One region of the Salibacterium sp. K-3 genome, then DNA from elsewhere that is predicted to be linked to it. Evidence: predicted binding sites of a transcription regulator. Region 1 holds the regulator's gene; the other holds the start of a gene.
The links. The regulator NrdR, encoded in region 1, represses ribonucleotide reductase genes. The targets are predictions, from matches to a motif close to AACACNATATATNGTGTT.
Positions count from the first base shown of each region.

Region 2: ACW9JV_RS10575 (vitamin B12-dependent ribonucleotide reductase) is a predicted target of NrdR. The motif match lies at 1,406-1,423, and genes of this name have one in related genera.

Region 1 is NZ_JBSVZE010000001.1:1,137,988-1,141,909, reverse strand. Features, by position in the region: gene dnaI (primosomal protein DnaI) at 1-176, opposite strand, end outside; gene ACW9JV_RS05480 (replication initiation and membrane attachment family protein) at 188-1,594, opposite strand; gene nrdR (transcriptional regulator NrdR) at 1,647-2,108, opposite strand; gene ACW9JV_RS05470 (glyceraldehyde-3-phosphate dehydrogenase) at 2,246-3,274, opposite strand; gene coaE (dephospho-CoA kinase) at 3,913-3,922, opposite strand, start outside.
Region 2 is NZ_JBSVZE010000001.1:2,121,623-2,125,544, reverse strand. Features, by position in the region: gene ACW9JV_RS10585 (lipoate--protein ligase family protein) at 1-334, shown strand, start outside; gene dat (D-amino-acid transaminase) at 382-1,218, opposite strand; gene ACW9JV_RS10575 (vitamin B12-dependent ribonucleotide reductase) at 1,481-3,922, shown strand, end outside.

The sequences.
Region 1 (3,922 bases):
TATTCAAATAGTTTCATCATGTTATTTTCAACCTGGGAACTGCCGATTTCCTCGTGCTGCTGCAGAAAGGACTGGATTTTCGGGTACGCCAGTACTTCCTCCCGCAGCTTCTCATAACGACGGCGCCAGTTTGAATCGTTCATGTATTGGTCTAACGACGACCGTATGGAATCCATGGTGGTTCACCTCATTGCTGCCGGCTGCTTTTACGCAGCCTGAGCATTTCCTCAAATTGCTCTTTCTCTTTGTTGAGCTTTTTTTCTTCTTCGGCTCCCGGTTCCTTTTTTTCATCCGCTGCCTTATCCTGTTCGAGCCATTTCGGCAGCTTGTCCTTACGCACATAAGGTCTGGGCTGACTGCCGGGGGAAGCAGAAGCTTTCGCCTGGCTTCGGTGTCTCTGCTGCTGATACTCCCATTTGGCCAGCTGCATCGCATCCTTCACGGTATGAATCTGTTTACGCCCCCACTGTCCTGCAATTTTCTGGACGAAATTCTGGTTCAGTTTCATATTGTTCATCCGCATCACATAATCAATCAGGACATTGACGACTCCAGGCTGGAGCTGATAGTCATACAGAAGAGATTCCACAAGCTTCACATCTCCGTGCGGAACTTTCGCGCCGTCGGCAATGGTTTCAAGAAAGGTGAGCGGAGAGGTCTGCTCATAAAAGAGGACCATCTGTTCATTTTCGTCGGCCGGTTCTTTATTGTTCATCGAACGGTATTCTTCCGGCTGGGTTCTTCTTCCGAGTGCCGGCGGCTCATTTCCGTATTCACTCCGGTACCATTCCTGAACCTGCCTCCGGAATTCATTTTCATCCAGCTTCTCCTCGTCATTGAGGGACCTCTGAACGATTCTGCTGATCTGAAGGGGTTCCAGGCGGTACACAAAAGCCATCCGCTGAATCGCCGCTCTCGCTTTGGAATCCAGCAGTTTATCACCGTCAATAAACACAGGCAGGTCGGCTTTCAACAGTTCAAAATCAAAATCGCCTTCCCGGAATGGAAGTTCCCCTTCATGCACCATTCCCTGATAGGCGTGGGAAGATTCGGTTTCCGCATCAGAGGCAGCTGATACCATTTCCGAATGCTGCAGCGACGTATAGACATCATTAAATGCCGCAGTCAACTCGCTATAAGCCTCTTTGTCCACCGATTCCATCATAAAACGACGCCGAAGTTCAATATACCGGCTTTTTCCGAGTCTATTAAACAAGAATACGCTCAAGACATCATTTTGAAAAAACTGGGCCGGTGTCATGGGTGGCTGCAATTCATAAACAAATAGTGCCGACGTTTCTTCTTTTCGATGAAAAGTGCGGAGGAGACCTATTCCTTCAAGGCCCCGGCGGGCTTCATAAATCTCATCAAGCGGCAGATTCAGCATAGCCATAAGTTCGTGATGCACTGATTCACTGCTTATGAAACTGTCTTTCTCCAATCTGCTCCAGAACATGGTATAGAGGGACACAGCTTTTGTGCCGATCAGAGGCTGATAAAGAAGCTGCAGTGTTTTATGGTCGCGTTCCCCGATATGATCTGCTGTCTGCACCTTGAACCGGTCTACCGGAAGAAGTTCTGTCCAATGTCTCATTTCCTGCTGTCCCCCTTCCCGGATCATGAACGGGCGGCCCGGTCCCGCCGCTTCATTCTTCGTCTTTGTTGATCAGGTCTTTCAGTTCATCTATAAAAACATTGATGTCCTTAAACTGCCTGTACACCGAGGCAAAACGAACATAAGCCACATCATCGACATCAGCCAGTCGTTCCATGACCCTCTCCCCGACTTCTTCACTTTTGATTTCCGATTTTCCTTCGCTTCGCAGATCCTGTTCTACATCATTTACGATGTGTTCCAGTGTTTCCAGAGCAACCGGACGTTTTTCGCAGGCCCTGATTAAGCCCCGCAGTATTTTTTCACGGCTGAACTCTTCTCTTGTACCTTCTTTTTTTACGACAATAAGCGGGATTTCTTCCACGATTTCAAACGTGGTAAAACGGTGATGGCAGGCATCGCATTCTCTGCGCCGGCGGATTGATTTGCCTTCATTGCTTGGTCTGGAATCCAGTACCCTTGTCCCATTGGAATGGCAGGCCGGACATTGCATTCTATCATCTCCACTACACGAACGACAGCAGACGTCCGGTTTCGTTCATTCATATACTCTATCATACCATTAACAAAAGCAGATTGGAAAGATGGGACAAAAGGGACCGGCAGGTGCGTTCCCTGCCGGTCCCTCTTTTATGCACTGATCACAGAGTCTTTTCTTAGAAACCATCCAACGTGGCATGCCAGATCGACCACTCTGCAGGAGTAGGCCCATTCGTTATCATACCAGGCAATGACTTTCACCTGCCTGTCGTTCACCACCATGGTGGACAAGCCGTCGATCACAGCAGAATGTGAATCTCCATTATAATCCACAGATACCAGTGGATTTCTGCTGAACGCGAGAATGCCTTCCAGATCTGAGGAAGATGCTTCCTCCAACTTCCGGTTTACTTCTTCTTCGGTTACCGTCTCCTGAACATCTACGACCAGATCTACCAACGACACATTCGGAGTGGGGACCCTCATAGCCATACCGTTTAATTTACCCTCAAGCTGCGGGAGAAGCGATCCGATCGAAGCTGCTGCTCCAGTAGAAGTCGGAATAATGGATTGACCGCATGATCTGGCACGGCGTAAATCTTTATGGGGATTATCAATGTTCATTTGATCATTGGTATAAGAATGAATGGTGGTCATCAAACCGCTTTCAATCCCGAATGAACGGTCCAGTACTTTTACAACCGGCGCCAGGCAGTTTGTCGTACAGGAAGCATTCGAAAGGACGTGATGGCGCTCTTTATCATAATCTGATTCATTGACTCCCATTACAATCATCGCATCTTCCTGTTTCCCAGGTGCAGTAATAATTACTTTTTTTGCTCCAGCCTCAAGGTGCCGTGCCGCCGCCTCTCTCTCCTTGAATTTTCCGGTCGCCTCCACCACAATATCTATGTTCCATTCGTCCCAGGGCAGATGCTCCGGTCTCCGTTCATTCACAATCTGAATCCGCTTTCCATTTACAATGAGAGCATCTTCTTCGGCCTTGACCTCCGCTTCAAACAACCCGTGTGTGGAATCAAATTTCAGCAGGTGGGCAAGCGTTTCCGCCGGATACCCCGCATTTACTGCAGCAATGTCGAGTTTGTCTTCCATCACCGCTTTTCGAAACACCATACGACCGATCCGCCCAAAACCGTTGACAGCTACCCTTGGTTGCATAAAGCATTTCCTCCCTGTACATTGTGTTATACTATAATAAAATTAATATAAAATTAGTATATCATATTTATGAAAAAATGTACCACTCAACAATAAAAAAAAGAGTCTGAGTCAAAAGGATATAAGCCAACTGAAAACCCGAATAAACGACTAGCTCGCTGCGGCCGGCCACTGCGCTTTCCATGGGGACGGCTTCAGCTAACTTGGTAAAGAAGACCGCTTTACCAAGTGGATCTTCAGCTCGTCCTCCCCCATAGGAGTCTCCGTGGCCGGCCTCCGCTGGTTAGAAAAGCAGGCTGCCCCCGTGGAAAGCGAAGTGTTTTGACGAAGCATTGTAGGATGCAAAACAAAAAGAGGTTGGGACGTTGGCGGAGGAAAGCACGAATGTCTTATGGTACTGTTTTAGGAGCCACATAGTAGCGGAGCCAAAATGCTTCGTCTCCTGCGGGAACAGCACGTGTCTCGAGACCCCACAGGGAGCGGTTTTCTCCCGAGGAGGCTCGAGCCGTGCCCGCGGAAAGCGAAGCATTTTGGCGCAGCGGTTTATCTTAGGAACAAAAGATGCCGAACGATTTTTAAAATCGTTCGGCATCTTTCTATATTATAAAGGTATTGTCCCACTCTCTTTTTCATTCATTTTATAATTTT
Region 2 (3,922 bases), 980 kb from region 1:
GAGCGCCCAGACGAGACAGAAAGGTGTGATCCTGCAGCACGGATCCATTCTTCTCGATCTGGATGAAGACAAACTGTTTGATCTGTTTCAATATCCAAGCGAACGGGTAAGAGAGCGAATGCAGAAAGGATTTAAAAAGAAAGCGGCTGCCATCAACGAATTGACGGATGCACCGATTACGATGGAAAGCGTTTCTAAAGCCTTCCATGAAGGATTTGCCGAAGGTTTGAACGTCAACTGGAAACCTTATATATTAAGTACGGAAGAAGATGCGGCCGTACGTAAATTGGCGGAAGAAAAATATGACACAGAGGCGTGGAATTACAGGCGCTGAGTCAAAAACCGGCTTCATTCGGAGCCGGTTTTTGAGGTGCTGTGCCTTTATACATGTTTCCACTCTTGAAAAGCGTTTTGAAGCCTGTCTGTTAGCGAGCGGGATGGCAGTGTTTTTTCGATCGTTCCTGTCACCTTGTTAACTGGTACGATTTCATGGCTTGTACTGGAAATAAACAGTTCATCTGCCTTGTGAATGTCTTCCAGGCTGAAAGGCGTTTCCTGAAAAGAGATACCGAGTTCGCGGCAGATCCTTTTAATAAACTGCCTCGTAATTCCCTCGAGAATATAGTTGTCCGCCGGGTGCGTGTAAATGATCCCATCCCGGACCATATAAATATTCGTAGAGGAACCTTCTGTTACGGTACTTCCACGGTGGAGAAGGGCTTCATGACACCCATTGTCTTCGGCACGTCGTTTCGTCATAACATTCCCGAGCAGGTTAATGGTTTTGATATCGCAGCGGAGCCAGCGGATGTCTTCGGCAGCCCATACATTGATTCCCTCTGCCTGCAGGGATGAGGGAACTTTGTCTTCTCTGGTGAACGCGGTAAGGACAGGTGTCAGATCTCTGGAGTAAAGATGATTTCTGTCTTCAACCCCTCTGGTCATCTGAATGTATATGATACCGTTTTGCATGTGATTGGCCTGGATCAGAGACAACATATCGTCTTTTATGCCTTGCAGCGGTTTTGGCAGAGGGATATCAAGTTTGTCCGCGCTTCTGGAAAAACGGTCGAAATGTTCTTCCCACAAAAAAGGTGATCCGTCGTAAAGCCGTATGACTTCATAAATACCGTCGCCAAAATAATAACCGCGGTCTTTCAGGTCGATGCTTCCCTGGTCCTCCGGTATTAGTTGATCATGTATCCACACATATTTCATCGCTGTGTCCTCCTGTAACAGTTGTTTTCCCCATCAACTGTAACATAAATGGAACAGGCATAGAGAATAAGGAATGTCAAACACGAAAAACGATTATTTCCTTCTTCCGGACAATCATAGGTGAACATTGACAGGATTTGCTGTAATATGATTATTTTCAATATATAGTATAGTTTTAAAAATAAGAAGCACAATATATTGAGTATATGTCGGAATTTATGATAAACTTATACATACCATATAAGAAATGGGAGGAACAATAATGAGTACAACCATGCAGGAGACGATGACGATAAACCGGCAGAAATTAAATGAGGATATCTCCCATTTTCCGCAGGTTTATCCCGTCACCGAAGATATGCATGTCACCAAATCCGGTGTATCACGCCTGGTGATGCTGGACCGTTATACATTCAAGGATACGGAAAAACGAACACTGGCCGAAGGAGATTTTGTCGTACTGACGGTGAAGCCGGATCCAAAATTTCCGGCCCGCGGTTACGGATTTATTACGGAACTGGACTGGAGCACCGGTAAAGCGGAAGTGCTTGTAGACGAAAGTTTCCGCCAGGTTCTCGACGGCAGCGAAGCCGAGACCGGCAGAATCACCCGTACTCTGGACGTTATTGAAAAACCGCTCGAAATATATTATGAACAGATTGCTAAACGAAATGCTGAAGGGCTGTCGGATGTTGAGCCGACCCCGGAAAAACAGAAGGAATCGTTTGACTCATTTTATGAGGAACTGGTGCATATGAACTTTGTGCCGGCGGGACGTGTACTTTACGGAGCCGGTGCCGGTACAGATGTCACCTATTTTAACTGCTATGTGATGCCTTTTATTGAAGATTCACGGGAAGGGATATCAGAGCACCGCAAACAGGTCATGGAAATTATGAGCCGCGGCGGCGGGGTAGGCACAAACGGATCCACCCTGCGTCCGCGGAATACACTGGCCAGAGGAGTGAACGGCAAGTCGTCCGGGTCGGTCTCCTGGCTGGATGATATCGCCAAGCTCACTCATCTTGTCGAACAGGGCGGTTCCCGGCGCGGCGCCCAAATGATTATGCTGGCGGACTGGCACCCGGATGTGCTGGAGTTTATCATATCCAAAATGCAGAATCCACGCATATTACGTTTTCTCCTTGAGCATTCCGAAGACGAACAAATCCGTGCCCTTGTTCAGGAAAAACTGAAGTTCACCCTGCTGACCCCGATAGAGGAAACCCTTTATCAGGGTGTGTTGAATTACAAGGAAATCCCGGGACAAGGTGGATTTGACACGAAGGTCATCCAGGAAGCGGAAGAAAAGCTCCGCACCGGAGGCACGTACAGTGTGAACTCTCCGGAATTTCTGACCGGCGCCAACATCTCGGTCTGCCTGACGGATGAATTCATGAAAGCCGTCGAAAACGATGAAGATTACACCCTTCGTTTTCCGGACGTGGAAAACTACACGGAAGACGAGATGAAGCGGTACAATGAAGAATGGCAGGAATCCGGGGATGTCCGCGAATGGGAAGCAAAAGGGTTTGGCATCCGCACGTACCGGACGATAAAGGCGAAAGAATTGTGGAAATTGATCAATATCTGCGCCACGTATTCGGCGGAACCGGGCATTTTCTTTATAGATAACGCAAATGAACTGACAAATGCACAAAGTTACGGCCAGAAAGTGGTTGCCACAAATCCTTGCGGCGAGCAGCCGCTGGCTCCTTATTCGGTCTGCAATCTGGCAGCGGTGAATCTTGCCGAAATGGCAGATAAAGAAAAGAACACGGTTGATTTTGATAAACTCCGTAAGACGGTGGAAACCGGGGTCCGGATGCAGGACAATGTCATAGATGCGACGCCATATTTTCTTGAAGAAAATACAAAACAGGCAAAAGGCGAACGCCGTATCGGGCTTGGTGTAATGGGACTGCATGATCTCTTGATCTACGCCGAAACCGAATATGGTTCCGGGGAAGGCAATCAGCTTGTTGACGATGTTTTCAGGACGATTGCGGTTACGGCCTACCGGACAAGCATTGAACTTGCTAAAGAAAAAGGGAGCTTCCCTTTTCTTACAGGAACCACAGAAGAAGAAACACAAAACCTGCGCCAGGCCTTTGTTGAAACCGGCTATATGAAGAACATGCCGCAGGATATTAAAGACGGGGTTCTTGCCTACGGCATCCGGAATTCCCATCTTCTTACCGTTGCCCCGACAGGAAGTACCGGCACCATGGTGGGGGTAAGCACAGGTTTGGAACCGTATTTTTCCTTTAAATATTACCGCAGCGGCCGTCTCGGTAAATTTATTGAGGTAAATGCCGATATCGTACAGGAATATCTTGACCGCCATCCGGAAGCTGATCCGGATCATCTGCCGGACTTTTTCATTTCGGCGATGGATCTCTCGCCGGAAGCCCATGCCGATGTGCAGTGTGTCATACAGAAATGGGTGGACAGTTCCCTGTCCAAAACAGTGAACGCCCCGCGTGGTTACTCCGTCGAACAGGTCCAGAAAGTATATGAAAGGCTTTATAAAGGGGGAGCCAAAGGCGGTACCGTATATGTGGACGGAAGCCGGGACGCACAGGTTCTTACCCTGACCGCCGAAGAAAATGCTCCTGAAAACGATGCGGAATCAACGGCTGAAAACAGCAACGGCGATGATCCGAAAGTAGTGCTTGTTGATACCATCAAGGATGTCCGGGCC